Regions from separate parts of the Halorussus sp. AFM4 genome, predicted to be linked through region 2. Evidence: riboswitches for the same ligand, from Rfam matches in the RefSeq annotation. Region 2 holds a riboswitch; the other holds the start of a gene.

Region 1 (7,275 bases), on a different contig from region 2:
GACGAATTCCCCTACTTGGTCGAACAGGACGAAAGCCTCCCCTCCGTGTTACAGGCAATGTTCGATTACGAACTCGACGAGTCGGCCGCGACATTCATCCTCGTCGGTTCATCGATCAGCATGATGGAAGAGGCTGCCCTCCTCGGAAACAGTCCACTGTACGGCCGTTCCTCACTCAAACTCGATATTAGACAGCTACCGTTCGACGCCGCGATGGAATTCTTCGACGATACGTACAGCGTAGACGAGCAGGTCCTTACGTGGGGCGTGTTCGGCGGTGTCCCGTACTACCTCGAAGAGGTCTCCCCCGACTCGACGCTTGCAGAGAACATCCAGCAGACAATTCTCTCACGCCATGGAACCCTCCACGATGAACCAGACTACGTACTTCGAATGGAGCTCACGGAACCGACGCGGTACTTCTCGATCTTAGAGGCTATCGCCGGCGGAAGCACCAGTCGGAACGAGATTGCAGGGACAACGGGTATTGACTATAACCAGCTCTCGAAGTATCTCAATCGACTCTCCCGGCTTCGTCTCGTTGATCAGCACGTGCCGATCACCGAGCAAAAAGAACGGAGCAAACGAAGCCGATACCGTATTCGGGACCCGTTCTTCCGCTTCTGGTTCCACTTCGTCTACGGGACCAGCGAGCAATACGACGAGTTCGGGGGAGACGCGTACGACGTGCTCATTAAACCGGAGATGGCTAATTTCGTGAGTCGGTCGTTCGAGGAGTTATGTTGTTCGGCCCTGCGGTCCCTCTATCCGGAGTACACGATCACGAAGACCGGGCAGTGGTGGTACGGTGAACACGAGATCGACGTCGTGGGCCTCACTGCGGGAGAAACCCTAATTGCCGGCGAGTGTAAATTCCAGCAATCGCCACTCGGGTACGACGCCCTCTCGAAGCTTGAACGACACGTCGATGAACTCCGTTGGACGCCAAACGACGGCAGCAGTCGAGTCGAGAAGTACGCGCTATTCTCACGGAACGGATTCAAACAATCCGTCAGGGAGGCGGCTGCAGAGCGAGAGAATCTTCGACTATTCTCAGTCGAAGATATCGTTACTGCGTTGAGCAGCTAACAGCACCAGAGATACATTCGCAGTTTTCATCGAAGATAGGGAACCCAGATTCTCGGCATTCAAGCCGGTGTTTGAGATTCGAAAGGGAATGACTGCCGCCTCACCCTCGATTTTCGAGATGGAGACCTCGAGCGGTTGGTTGGGCTGCCCGACCTTCTCGTGAACACCTACTAGAAAAGTTGAATTTCAGGATATAAATCATTAAATTCTGTAGGTTACGAGAATCAGTCATGAGTTCCTCCGAATCTCTCTTAATCGCAGGTGCCCTCCTACTCGGCATCTGCCTGCCAGTGGTAGCCGCCAGCCTTCCAAATTCATATAGCCTGTTCTTCTTTTCCCTCGTGGCATTCGCCGTCGTTGCGATCGGGGCGCTCGGTTTCATCGCATTCTATGCGAAAACCCGACGCGCCTACTGAGTCAGTCTCAACTAAAAGCTCCCTCGGTTTCTCTCCCCCAGGGGAGGTGAGGGTATCTAATGAGTGTCACCGACTATCCGACCGACGAAAACGGCAACCCAGACCACGAAGCAGCTATAGAAGCCATGGGGCTCACTGATATTTCCTCAGCGAATCCCCAGTTCTACGTCGCGCCGGCCGGTAACATCCTCGCAGTGATAGGCGTCGATGCCGACGCTGGAGAGGTGACAGGAATCAACCCAGCAGACCTGCTGGATACCGACACCTGGACGGCCAACCTCCAAGTTCTCTGGGACGAGTGGGCGAACGGCTCGCTCACCTTCCGCTCGCGACAGTACCTCGCCCCCGAAGAAGCAACGTACAACACCGAACAGAAGGCTGCCATCGACCGAACCTATCTCGCCGAGCTCGCCGACATCTCCGACAGGCTCCTCAAGGAGATCACCGACAACGACGAATCCCCTGACGGCGACTTGGCTGAGGCAGTCCAGGCAGTCTACGCGGCTCTCGACTACCACGACGGATTTGTCACACCGCCGTAAGAGTAGATAAGAACACGGGTTCTGTATTCAGAATCGCTGCTGGAATCACCGCTAAGTACAGAACGTGAATTGAACCCCCGTAATTTCGTCGGACGATAGATGGTCACTGACTAGTTCCGTAATATATATTTGGAAACGCCAGAATCTTCCGGTAGCAACCGGGCGATGGAGTCCGCCTGCTCCAACTACCGGCGACGCCGGTTGATGACTCCTTTTCAGAGGCCCCTATGACAGATACACATCCGCTCGTGACACTCGAAACGATCATCCTGATCGGCATCGGCGGCTTTGCTGGGTCGAACCTCCGGTACTTCGTCGGGCAGTTACTTCCCGGAATCGAGGGGACTCTCCTTGTGAACACGCTTGGGAGTTTCGCTCTCGGCTTCCTGTTGTACGAGGCCATCCATCTCGGTGTGTTAGCAGGCGAGACGAAACTAGTCGCCGCAACAGGCTTCCTTTCGTCGTTCACGACGTACAGTACGTTCGCATTGGAGACGGTGCTGACGCCGGAGTTGGCGCTTGTGAACGTGGTCGGAACCTACGCGCTTGGATTCACGGGCGTGATTGTCGGGCGTGAAGCCGTGGCCGTCTTTGAGCGGGGGGAGCAGTAGTGGTGACTGTTGACCCGGCGCATCTTGTGGGGACAGGCGGTGCGTTCGGGGCGCTCTGTCGGCATTACGTGGCCCAAGCCGTGGAAGGGGATGGATTTCCATTGGGAACGATGACGGTAAATGTTCTTGGGAGTTTTGTCCTTGGAGTGGTGGCCTTCGCCAGCGTGAACAGCGACATTCTGTTGTTCGTTGGAGTTGGGGCCGCCGGGTCGTTCACGACGTTCTCATCGTTTTCGTTCGAGACCGTTCGGCTGTGGGAGGACGGGTATCGGCGGCAGGCGACAGTAAACGCGCTCGGGAATCTCGGCGGGGCACTTGTTGCGCTCGGCGTCGCATGGGGGATAGTGACCGTTGTTTGAGGTATTGAATTGTACTTGATGTCTAACACGAAAGATCTGCACCACGTACTTATCGGCGCTCTATTCCCATCTCAAATGTAGACTAAATAAAAACCGAGCTGCCAAGTACTGGTAAGCAGCCCGTCGTTTTTGGTCCCCAGCGTGGGTGAGGGTTCACTTCATGAGGCTTATTCCAGAGCTCCAAGACGCTGCGCCGGACAACTGGGCGTTTGAGACCGAAATCGGTAACGGAGAACGGTATCGGTTTGCACTAGAGTATAGCTGTGTGTTCTGCCATATCGCGTCCCGTAGCGGTGGTCGATGGCAGGTCGTTGTGAACTATCGCCCCGATTCGACGGAAGATGCAATCTTCGGGATGGAAGAAGAGAAGTGGCAGAACGCGCTGTCACTCGCGAGCGGCGTCATGGCGTTGTACACCGCAGCAGTCGAAAACACCATCGACTCGCTCAGTTCGTACGCAGACCTCCCACCGGACGTCGTCGACGGGATGCCAGGTGCGAACGCGACACAGAGATCCCCCAGCAACGAGAAGGGGGAAAGAAGCTCATGAGCAGTACGACCGACCGCTATTCCGAAAGTCGCCTAGAGAGCCCGCCCGACCTCGACCAGTTGAAGCAGCGAGCAGAAGCGCTGAAAACCCGGTACTCCGAACACGTCATCGGGAAATCAACACCAACGGAGGGTGAACCTGCCGACCTTGCAGCGGTGTTCGCCCGCGTCGACGGACTCGTGAATCTCCGGACGGCGATCTCGTGTCCGCATTGTCCGTGGATGGAAGGCGTCTCGGACAACAGCATCGGCTACGCGCTCGTCGATACGAGCGGGGAGTCGCTCTCCGAGTGGTTCATCGGCGACCGCTGTCCGAGACATGCAGACCATGTCCCGGCGAACGCGGACATCATCGTTCAGTACGAAACGTCGCCGACAGCTCGCCGCCTGAACGCGCTCAAGCGTAACGCCCGCAAGATCGCCCGACTCAACGACTAACTGCCCCATTCCGACTCGGAGTTCGATATGATATTCCTCGGAGTTTCCACCCCACTCGATAGCCGGCCAGACCCAGTTCAACGACTGTACGCCACTCTCGCGGATGTAAACGATGCCGTAGATGGGCCCAGATACCTGCGAAACGCAACTGGGTCGCTCGACTGGCCGGACCGTGGAGTGTACTTCTTCTTCTCGTCTGACTCCGATCTGGAGTCAGCGCCGGCGCGAGACTGGCACCTTACTCGCGTCGGGACCGTCGGAGTCTCCGAGGGCAGCTCGAACACGCTCTGGAACAGGCTCCGGCAGCACCGAGGGAATTTCCGTGGAAAGTACGCCGGCGGCGGCAACCACCGGGGGTCGATCTTCCGACTCCACGTCGGCCGTGCACTCATCGAACGCGATAACCTCCACGATGACTACCACCACTGGGGAACGCCGCTGCGCGACCTCGACGTCGAAACGACGACCATCCGTGAACAAGAGCATCCGCTCGAGCAACGGGTCAGCGACTACATTCGCGACCTGCCGTTCCTCTGGGTGAACATCCCCGACGAACCGGGCCCCGAGAGCGACCGTGCAACGGTCGAAAAGAACGCCATCGCGACGCTTAGCCACTTCCGTCGAACCAACCCCGACCTGTACAAGGACGGCTGGCTTGGCCACGAATCGCCGAAGCCAGAAATCTACAAGACGGGGCTCTGGAATATCAACCACGTCGAGGCGTTATACAGTCAGCACGTCGTCGATCTCATCTCCGAGTACGCCGAAAAGACCCAGCCTCTCTCCGAGGAGTGATGGGGCGTTTGTCTCCCCCTCCAGGCAGGTGGAGGAATAACTTTGAACGCTACTACCACCGACCCGCCGTATGAGGCGGTCTTCCTCGATGAACCACCGCTTCCTGCCGGGTTCATGCAGGAGTGTAAGTCTGAACACGACCTCCCGTTCTACGTCGACGTGCCGCTCCCGGACAGTGTCCCGAAGGATACTGCCGACCGCGAAATCGACCTTGCAGAACGCATCCTCTCGGCCGGCGGGACAGAGACTCAAACGGCGCCGACTCACCACGAGGAGATCCGGAAGTCAATGACCGAGTGGGCGCCCGACCATGGCGAAGACATCGATGGCGACCCCGGCTACTGGCGGCGGATGGTTCTCTCGCTGTCGCCTCGTGAGCGGAACTTCGGCACTCTTCGTGGCGAGTACGAAGAGCAACTGCAGAAGGCTCGAACGATTCTCGCCTGGGCAGCCGACACCATCAGCCAGGACGTCCTCGAGGAGGTCGAGCAAGAGCAAGCCGACGCTATCCGGGAGAAGTGTCGGGACGCTGCAGAAGCGGTGAAGGCCGAGCGAAAGCGGGAAGCGTTCAGAGACGACCCACCGGTGTCGGTCAACGGCTGGGAGCGCGTCGACGTCGACCACGGTGACGTCCGACTCGCCTACCAAGCAGAGAACCATGGAACGCCGGTCATCGCGGTCGTCTACGACCAGCCTGACGGCGGGTTGGAAGCTCGCGAGTTCACGCTGGAGAGCTGGAACAAGGCAGGAGGTAACCCTCACGAGACGCGGACGAACCGACATCTCGTGAGTTCGGTCGGAGACACTGCGTTCGACCGGCTCTACAGCCACGTCCACACGTTCGACGTTGAACCACTCCCGGCCGACGCCGTGGAGGCGTAACGATGGGCGACGAGCGAGCACGCGCCGAAGACGCGATCGAGGCAGCACTACGGGAGCGAGGTGGCACAGGGCAAGAACTGCTCGGGGAGTGTCCATACAACGCGATTGCGCTCTCCGACGAGCTCGAGGAGAGGTTCGACGACCGCGTGGTTCTGCTAATCCGTGGGCTACTCGACATGGACCGGGCGCCGTCGCCGCTACCAGTCATCGATCCAGACCACCACGGGAACGCTCACTGGTGGGTCGAGATGCCTATCGGCGGCGTCTGGCACACGCTCGATATCGCCTCGGAACTCCCGGACCGTCGAGGAGAGTCCATCATCGTGAAAGGGCGCCCAGAACACTACGTTCCCTACAAAGTCAACCCTGAAACCAAGTATTTCCGACCCAGATGATGCGAGTGGCTGGATAAAGATACCGGGAGCTTGAGCCATCTCCAAACTGACTGTCACGGTCTCGATTGGGGTGGTTTGTCACTCTCAAAACCGAGTGAGAGAGGTTCTCAGGTGAACAAAAGTGGCAGTCTTGAAAATCGTTACAGCATCCAACTGGCCTCAAGTTTCGGGTCGCGAATTCATCGAAGCAGTGATCGGCCGATACCGGTTCCGCGGTCACAGCTCTAACCTGACCGTCGAGGTCAAAGACACCGACGAAGGTCAGGACTTGGCAATCAACGGGAGGACAGGCTTTGCCGCCTTCCCCGAGGAGAACGTCGACAGCAAGGACGATCTTTCAGACCCCGAAAAGGTGCTCTATTGAAAACGACAGACGGCGTCAGGATTGTTTCGTAACGGTTTGAGAGAATGAGGTCGAGAAGTCGAGTGTGGCAGTCGCGCTCCTCGACCTCATTGAGAAGGCACTACGTGTAGCCAAACAAGCGTTGGGAAATCACGCGGGGAAGCCCGAGTCAGGCGGGCTTCCCCGCGAGGCCCACATCGTCGCGCACTGTATTCGCAAGGAAGAGGGTCACACCTTTACGGAACTGGTTGATCGGCTCGGACTTATGCCGGAGGTGTGCGACCGCCTCGGCATACATCCCGAGGCGTTGCCTGACCCAACCACGTTCTACCACTCACTTGATCGATACGCGATGTACGTGTGGCGGGCGTTGCTGCGCGTCTCCGCGCAGCAACTCCGCCAGTCTGGCCACGTCGCCCTTGACAGCACGTTCTTCGAACGTGACCAAGCCTCGCAGTATTATCTCCAACGTCAGAGCCGGACAGTCACAACAATCAAAGCGACGACGCTAACTGATACAGAGTCGCTGGCGGTGCTGGACGTGCATTGCTGTATCGAGCGGGAACACGATACGAAGGCTGGCCCGCGGGTCGTCCGCCGGAATGCGGACGACCTGCGGGCCGTCGTCGCCGACAACGGTTTCCAAGACTGGCATACCGAATACGAACTGTCCGCGTACGATCTCGACTACCGCGTCCATCATCGTGGATCGAAATTGATGGCTGTGGCACACAACGCACTCAACCGGACGAACGGCTACCCGCAGCGGTGGATGGCGGAGACGTCTTACTCAACGACAAAGCGAACGCAAGCCTCCGCCTTGCGTTCGCGGTTCTGGTATCGGCAGTTCCGTGAA
Region 2 (7,275 bases):
ACGACTGTGAAGCCGAGTTGATAACCCAATCCCCGTCCACGGGTTCCTCACAGCCGCAACTGGAACAAAAGAAAATCGCCTTGCGGTCAGGGGCATCTGGCGGTGACATTGTGTGGTCGAGAACGCCTGGCATCAGTACTTGAAACGGACCCCAAGCACCGTACGCTGTGATATGTGTTCAATGTACGCCAACTACTCGAACAGAGACCTCAGGAGCCGACATATCAAAATGAGTGGATCCAGTTCAGAGTGAACGAACCCTGGGATTGATTTCGGTATCTCCGCCGGAGAGATATACGTAACAATACCGATTCCTCTATACTAGGATATACACGACATAGCAACCTTAAACGGAAGAAGGAACCCTTCGCTCACCACGAGCACTCAGCTCACTCATGTCTCAAACCAACACACAACCATCTGTCAAACAGGACGAGTCAGTATTCACAGAGTACGTTCTGGGGGTCCACATTGTCGAATATGTCGATGACAACGACGAGACCGTTCAGTATCGGTTTGAAGCACCGGATCACAAAGACGTCGTCTTTGAGGACTCGGAAACCGCACTGCTGTACGCCGATGTATACTTCGATGCCAATGGGTTTGTCGAATCGGGAACAGGTGAACGCGGTGTGCCCCCGGAACTCGTCCAAGCTGGAAAAGATACCCTCGCCGCGTATCTCTTGACGCAAGCCGGAACGGATATCAGCTGGATCGCGTCATTCTACGGAACAAAACCCGATAAGATCGAGCAATACATCTCCTGGGTCCAGCAGCGGGCAGAAGAAGTCCGGCAGAAGGTAGCGGAGCATGGAGTCGAATAGCGTCGATTCCCATGGATACGATGCTACAGCGTTATCTCGACGGACTCACCGTTTTATCGAGCCTCATCGCAGGAGAACTGTTCGTGGTGGCACTTCCAACAGAGCCCGAGACCCCACTGTTGATTGCGTTCGGCTTTGCGTCGATTGTGTATCTTGGCATAGTAACATATCAGCGAAACCTCTTCGACGGGTTATGACCAGAGTGACGGCTTGACAGTCGAACGATCCATTCCTTTTTTCACCAGCTAAAATCGTCTGCCATCTTTGTGGGCTGTGCTACAGGTAAGTTCACCTGCTTGAGGAATACAATGGTGGGATACAGTCGCATCAATAGACCAACTTGCTACTTTGGAGTTTTAATTCGTCTATTATAAAAGAACATTAAACGGCAATCGGAGCTACGGATGCATGGTGGACTTCACCAGACGACGACTGTTATCGACATCGCTGGCTGCGGCGATCGGGGCCAGTACGGCAGGAATCGCCAGTGCCGAAGATAGCGATACGAAACATGCACCGTCAGTACAAGGAACTATCAAGCGGTTCGCAACGACCTCCCTGGGAGCTGAGGTCACTGGTCCGTACGTCACCGGCGGTGGCGATCTCTTTTTCAGTCATCAGCATCCGAGCCGTGACAATCCGGCCCCCTATGATAAGAGCGGGATCGGATACGTTGGCGGCTATCAGTTCCAGTTCGACGGCGACAGCGAATTCCAACCCCTCGGGGCGCCCACGACGAAGGAGGCTCAGTCGCATGTCCGCGTTGCGGACGGTGAGTACACGTTCCTTGCCAACGAGGGGGATACGATCGGTGACGGGGAAACGCTCGGTGTCCCGACCACGCCCGAGGGGGAGGACCTCATCAAGTTCGCGGGCTCTCGATATGCCGAGTTCGGGTACACGCCAGACATGAACGAACTGGTCGCCACTGACGACGAGGAAGCTGACGGCTACCTGTTCACGAACTTCGAGTCCAGTCCAGGGAACATCACCCGGATGCCGGTCAGTCGTGAGGACGGGATCTGGGAAGCCGACCTCGAGGCGACTGAAAATCTTGCCAACAGCGAGAAGTTCCGGCAGATTGGCGGAACCCGCATCAACTGCTGGGGCGATACGACCCCGTGGGGGACGCCGCTTTCGGCTGAGGAAGAGTACGGTCACACACGAGTCTCCGGAGGGCACACTGCTGGCGACATCGTCGACGCGGGGAGTGGCGTCGGTCGTCGCGGCGGTGCCGCGTTCTGGAATCGACCAAATCCCACCGAGAGTCAGAGTGCGGTCAACGAGATCTTCGGCGACCAAGCGTGGTACCTCCAGGGGTACTGGGCGCTTGGCGGCGTCGAACTGCTGGCGTACTATCTGGGTGCCGACCCGGTTGATCAGAACGGCGACACCAACACGACGGACCCCATCGGGGACATCTACCCGAATCGGTATCGCTATGGCCATCTCGTCGAGATTCGGAACCCCACCTCCGACGACTGGATCCCTGTCAAACACCACGCCTTCGGCCGCGTCGCCGCTGAGGTCGGGAACGTCATGCCAGACGAGAGGACGGTGTACATCACCTCAGACGGGACGAACAAGGGCTTCTACAAGTTCGTCGCTAACCGCCCGATTCCGAGCTACAACGACCCGATGGACATCGAGGGCACGCTCTCCGTCGCGAAGGTGACCAACGACGTCTCGGGGTCACCCGCCGAGGCCGACCTCGAACTCGAATGGCTCGAACTGGGCAGCGCCAGTAACGCTGAGGTCGAGTCCTGGATCACTGAGTACGACGGGATCACGCAAGTCGACTACCTCGAGACCCACGCCGAAACCGACTGGCGGGAGGACCTCGACGCGGCGCTCCGAGAGGCCGACGAGGAAGTCGCCAAGCACGGCAATCAAGACTACATCACGGACGAGGAGATCGTCGAATGGGCCGAACAGTACGAGCGCCACGGTCCCGACAGCGTTGACGAGAACCTCCGCAAGGTTCCCTTCCTCGAGACGCGCGCCGCCGCCAAGGAGATCGGCGCAACCGTCGAATTCCGGAAGGCCGAGGGGATCGACCACGTCGACGATGCCCGGCCTGGCGACTACGTCTATCTCGGGCTCGCTGAACTCAACAGTGGGATGGCTGACGGCCAGGGCGATATCCAACTCGAACGCGTGGACGGGGGGATCGTCTACCGCGCTGAGATTGAACCCGACTACAACCTGGCGACGCTCGAACCGGTCGTCGTCGGCTCGGACGCGACCGACACGACAGCCGTCGCGAACGACCGGCCGCTGAACGTCGACAACGTCCTCGCGCTCCCGGACGGGCGCGTGCTCCTCTGTGAAGATGCCGATAAACTCGGCCGCTCCTATCCCAACGACTGTCTCTGGGTCTACGATCCCGAGGACACCGACACTGACCGCGGTCATGGGAACGAGGAGGACCGCGACGACGAGGATAATCCTGCACGGGACGACGGTACGGACGAGTAAGTCTCGTTTTGCGCGACTGCGGTCTCAACCCCCTTGTTTTTGCTCGATATCATAGCAAACACATCGGACGGGATCTGTCTAGTCGGTAGATAGGGGTGGACTGCTCTAACCTCCCACGGTCGGCAAGTTCCTTCCAATAGATAGATGGGAAGCGTGTCGTAGCCTCGTCTTCAAGGGGTAGTTTTCCCCGGGTCTCAGCGAATCGACTGTGAGCAAGCGCGTGCTAAGTTATCACATCGTCCGATCCATCCACAATCGAAATTTTCACATAGCCGCCAGGGTCAATCGAAAACAACACCCCTTGTGGGTCTGTTCGGGCGATGGAGTCCGCCTGTCCCAACCGCCGTCCTGGCTGATGACTCCTATTACATATCAGCCATGATACGGACACATCCCCTCGAACACCTGGAAGCAATTTTGGCCGTCGGTATCGGCGGGTTTGCCGGCTCGAACCTCCGATACTTAGTCGAACTATCCATCCCCAACTCGTTGGTGGCCACAGCGACGGTCAACGTCCTCGGGTGTTTCGCGCTCGGTTTCCTCATTTATGAAGAACTGTTCAGCGGGACAATCTCCAGGGCCAGTCGGACCCTCATGGCGACTGGATTCATTGCCTCTTTTACCACCTACAGCACGTTCATCACCGATGCACTCACAACCGCACCACTAGTGGCGATCGCTTATATTAGCGGTAGTTACGTTCTGGGTTTTGGAGCTGTCCTCGTTGGCCGGGAAGCAGCCCGATGGGTTACAACTGTAACACCGCCTGCACCGGAGGTGAGCGACTGATGGAACCCGCTCATCTCCTGGGGACAGGCGGGGCAATCGGTGCAGTATTACGTTATATAATCGACCAGTTGCTCGTGCACGATCGGTTCTCATTCTCAACGCTCGTGGTGAACGTCGCCGGGAGCTTCATACTCGGGCTAGTCGTATTCACCAGCCTCGATAGCGAGGTCGCCCTCTTCGTTGGGACTGGCGTATGTGGGTCTTTCACGACGTACTCCTCGTTTTCAGTCCAAGCCGTTCGGATGTGGGAGGGGAGTGGCCGTCTACGCGCAGGGATCTATGCGCTTGGCACGCTTGGACTGTGCTTGATCGCTGCTGGTACTGCTGCGGGTATCGCTACCATCCTACAGCTATAATTGGGAGGCTGTCGGCAGTTCCGAGATTCCATCTGAGATCTCCTCCGTTGTCTCTAACACTTCGAAGTGTGGGAGACGCGTTCTGTGACACGTTGAAATAGGTGCCGCCCAGCACTGCTGTTGTAGAAGCTCTCGATAGCGGTTCCGAAGTGAGAGGGTTCGGGGAGCCCCATTCAAGAAGTACCCGCAATCCCGTCGAAGAGCTCCGCGACTCGCCGCTTGATGTCGTCACGGATGCGTGCAACCTCTGCTGGAGACATCCCATCTGGGTCGTCTAAATCCCAATCACGGTTCTCCCCGGCCCATCCGGCGGGGCAGACCTCTTCGGGTGAACACCCCATCGTGATGACGTAGTCACTCTGCTGAATCTCCTCAAACGTCACCTCACGCGGAGTCCGGTCTGAAATGTCGATTCCGACGTCGTGCATTGCACGCACCACTTCATCGTGGACGTGTTCCGCAGGCTGGGTTCCTCCCGTAACGAGTTCAATTTCGTCTTCGAGATCCCGCTCTTCCAGCTCTTGTTGCGCGAACGTGTAGGCCATCTGCGAACGACCAGCGTTCTGGACGCACACGAAAGCGATACGAGTCGGTTCGGATTCAGTAGTATCGGTCATGGATTATGGAACTCTGTGATATTCTCGGTCTTCTTGGGGAGGTAAGTCATCGAGCAGTTCGATAACCTGTTGTTCGATTTCTGTACTAAGCGCCCACACCTCTTTACGGTCACTCGATGCGGGATCGATGAACCCCCAATCACGAACGACAACCCCCGTTGGAAGGTCATCGATCGAGAGTGAGCACCCCATCAACGCGACGATATCGCACTGGGATAGTTCTCGCGGAGTGATTTCACTAGGGGTCCGTGAAGAGAGATCATATCCTTTCTCGGCCATCACGTCGACGACCACGGGATATATCTTCTCAGCAGGGTCGGTTCCACCGCTTGTGATTTCGACATCTGTCCGCCCACAGGCCTCCAGCTGTGTTTCTGCGACAGCCGCGGCGATCTGGCTGCGGCCTGCGTTCTCCACACAGACGAATCCGATACGAACCGAATTAGTCCGAGTAGGCAACGTTGGTGACTCCTTCAGATTCGGGGAAGAGGCTGTCTTTTGTCGCAAGTGCAACGCGGACGAGTGCCAGCATTACCGGAACCTCGATAAGTGGTCCAACGACGGTTGCGAGCGCCACGTTGCTCCCGATACCGAAGACAGCGACTGCCACCGCGATGGCAAGTTCGAAGTTGTTCGAGGACGCGGTGAACGCGAGGCTGATACTCTCGGTGTAGTCGAACCCGAGGAACGCGCTCACGCCGTAGGCGATCCCCCAAAGTGCTGTGAAGAAGATGAACAGCGGGACGGCGATGAGGAGGATCTGTTCGGGATGCGAGACGATGTAGTCGCCCTTGAGCGCGAACATCACGACGACCGTGAAGAGCAGGCCGAGCAGACCAAGCGGACTGATCCGTGGGATAAACCGTCCGTAGTAGGTGTCGCGACCGACCGTGCGGAACGCAACCTTCTGGGTGAGATACCCGAGGAGGAGTGGGAGGCCGAGGAAGACACCGACCATCTGTGCGATGAGCCCCATCGAGACGTCAACGGTCGTCCCTCGAAGGACAGTGAGGAAGAGGAAAGCGTAGGGGACGAACAGTGCGATTTGGAGGAGGCTGTTGACCCCGACACAAACCGCACACATCTCCTGATTACCAGCGGCAAGTTCGTTCCAGACGAGCACCATTGCGATACACGGCGCGATCCCGACAATGATGAGGCCGGTCACGAATTCGGGGTGGCCGCCGAGGAAGAACACCGCTAGCCCGTACATCACGAACGGCGCAATGAGCCAGTTGAACGCGAGTGTTAGGCCGATTTCCTTTCTGGCTGTACGGGTGACTTGCGGGATACTACCATAATCAATCTCGGCCATGATCGGGAAGATCATCACGAACAGCCCGAGGGCGATCGGAAGACTCGTGCCGTGCCACGTGACCGCGTTCAGGACGGCGACGACACCCGGTGCGAAGCGGCCGACTGCGACGCCAAGTACCATCGCGAGCCCGATCCAGACGGTGAGGTAACGGTCGAGGACGCTGAGATCGTCGCTCACTCTTCGCTCACCTCTTGATCAGCGGTCGCGAACAATTCGTCTGCAAGGGAGGTGCTCGTATAGTAGCGCCAGTTGCCGTCCTTGCGGCGGTCGACGAGTCCAGCGTCGACGAGGTCCGAAAGGGCATGACTAACTGCGCTTTCGCTCACGTCGACGAGCGGTTCCAGCTCACAAACACAGAGTTCATCATCCGCCACGGAGAGCACTCGAGCGAGCCGATGTCGGGTTTCGTTTCCCAGAACGCTGAAAACGGTCGCTGTCGACTTATCGCTGAACGCGGCATCTGCGAGCTGCTGAAGTTCGTCAAGACGACATTCGACGTCTGTATCGCAGCACTTGCCGAGTTCGTCGGCGATGAGTCGCCGGAGCCGTGATTCCGTTTGGGCCATTGCACTCTGATTGAATATGTCTTCATATAGGTGTGGCGGTATGAACTGCTGTTCAGATAATTTGCAGCAGCGAGGAGAGGTACGGTCGGTGAAGAACTGCGGTCAGGCATAGGCCTCAAACTCCTGACCGAACAGGGCGAAGTAGCCGACACCGACCAGCCCAACAGCCGTCGCCACTCCGAACGCGAGTTCTGGGCCGGCGACGACCGTCGGAGTCGTGAGTCCGCCCACGTCGAACGGGAGTGTAAGACGCCAGTCACTCCCGTACAGCCATCCGCCGAGGGCAGCACTCGGGATGACGACCGTGTTCCGAAGCAAGTAGTAGGT

What was found. Region 2 has a riboswitch for fluoride ahead of ACQUQF_RS24640 (fluoride efflux transporter FluC). Riboswitches for the same ligand answer to the same signal wherever they lie in the genome.
Region 1: it holds a riboswitch for fluoride, as region 2 does, so the genes downstream of both, ACQUQF_RS21570 (fluoride efflux transporter FluC) here and ACQUQF_RS24640 (fluoride efflux transporter FluC) in region 2, are expected to answer to the same signal.

The regions. Positions count from the first base shown of each region.
Region 1 covers NZ_JBNTJT010000005.1:280,225-287,499, reverse strand. The annotation lists gene ACQUQF_RS21585 (ATP-binding protein) at 1-1,089, shown strand, start outside; gene ACQUQF_RS21580 (hypothetical protein) at 1,320-1,505, shown strand; gene ACQUQF_RS21575 (hypothetical protein) at 1,565-2,047, shown strand; fluoride riboswitch at 2,200-2,268, shown strand; gene ACQUQF_RS21570 (fluoride efflux transporter FluC) at 2,275-2,658, shown strand; gene crcB (fluoride efflux transporter CrcB) at 2,658-3,017, shown strand; gene ACQUQF_RS21560 (hypothetical protein) at 3,178-3,567, shown strand; gene ACQUQF_RS21555 (hypothetical protein) at 3,564-4,004, shown strand; gene ACQUQF_RS21550 (hypothetical protein) at 4,032-4,799, shown strand; gene ACQUQF_RS21545 (hypothetical protein) at 4,842-5,681, shown strand; gene ACQUQF_RS21540 (hypothetical protein) at 5,684-6,076, shown strand; gene ACQUQF_RS21535 (hypothetical protein) at 6,198-6,440, shown strand; gene ACQUQF_RS21530 (transposase) at 6,505-7,275, shown strand, end outside.
Region 2 covers NZ_JBNTJT010000007.1:36,629-43,903, forward strand. The annotation lists gene ACQUQF_RS24630 (hypothetical protein) at 396-824, shown strand; gene ACQUQF_RS24635 (alkaline phosphatase PhoX) at 1,233-3,302, shown strand; fluoride riboswitch at 3,610-3,674, shown strand; gene ACQUQF_RS24640 (fluoride efflux transporter FluC) at 3,681-4,091, shown strand; gene ACQUQF_RS24645 (fluoride efflux transporter FluC) at 4,091-4,447, shown strand; gene ACQUQF_RS24650 (low molecular weight phosphatase family protein) at 4,621-5,064, opposite strand; gene ACQUQF_RS24655 (low molecular weight phosphatase family protein) at 5,068-5,523, opposite strand; gene arsB (ACR3 family arsenite efflux transporter) at 5,507-6,559, opposite strand; gene ACQUQF_RS24665 (ArsR/SmtB family transcription factor) at 6,556-6,948, opposite strand; gene ACQUQF_RS24670 (MFS transporter) at 7,051-7,275, opposite strand, start outside.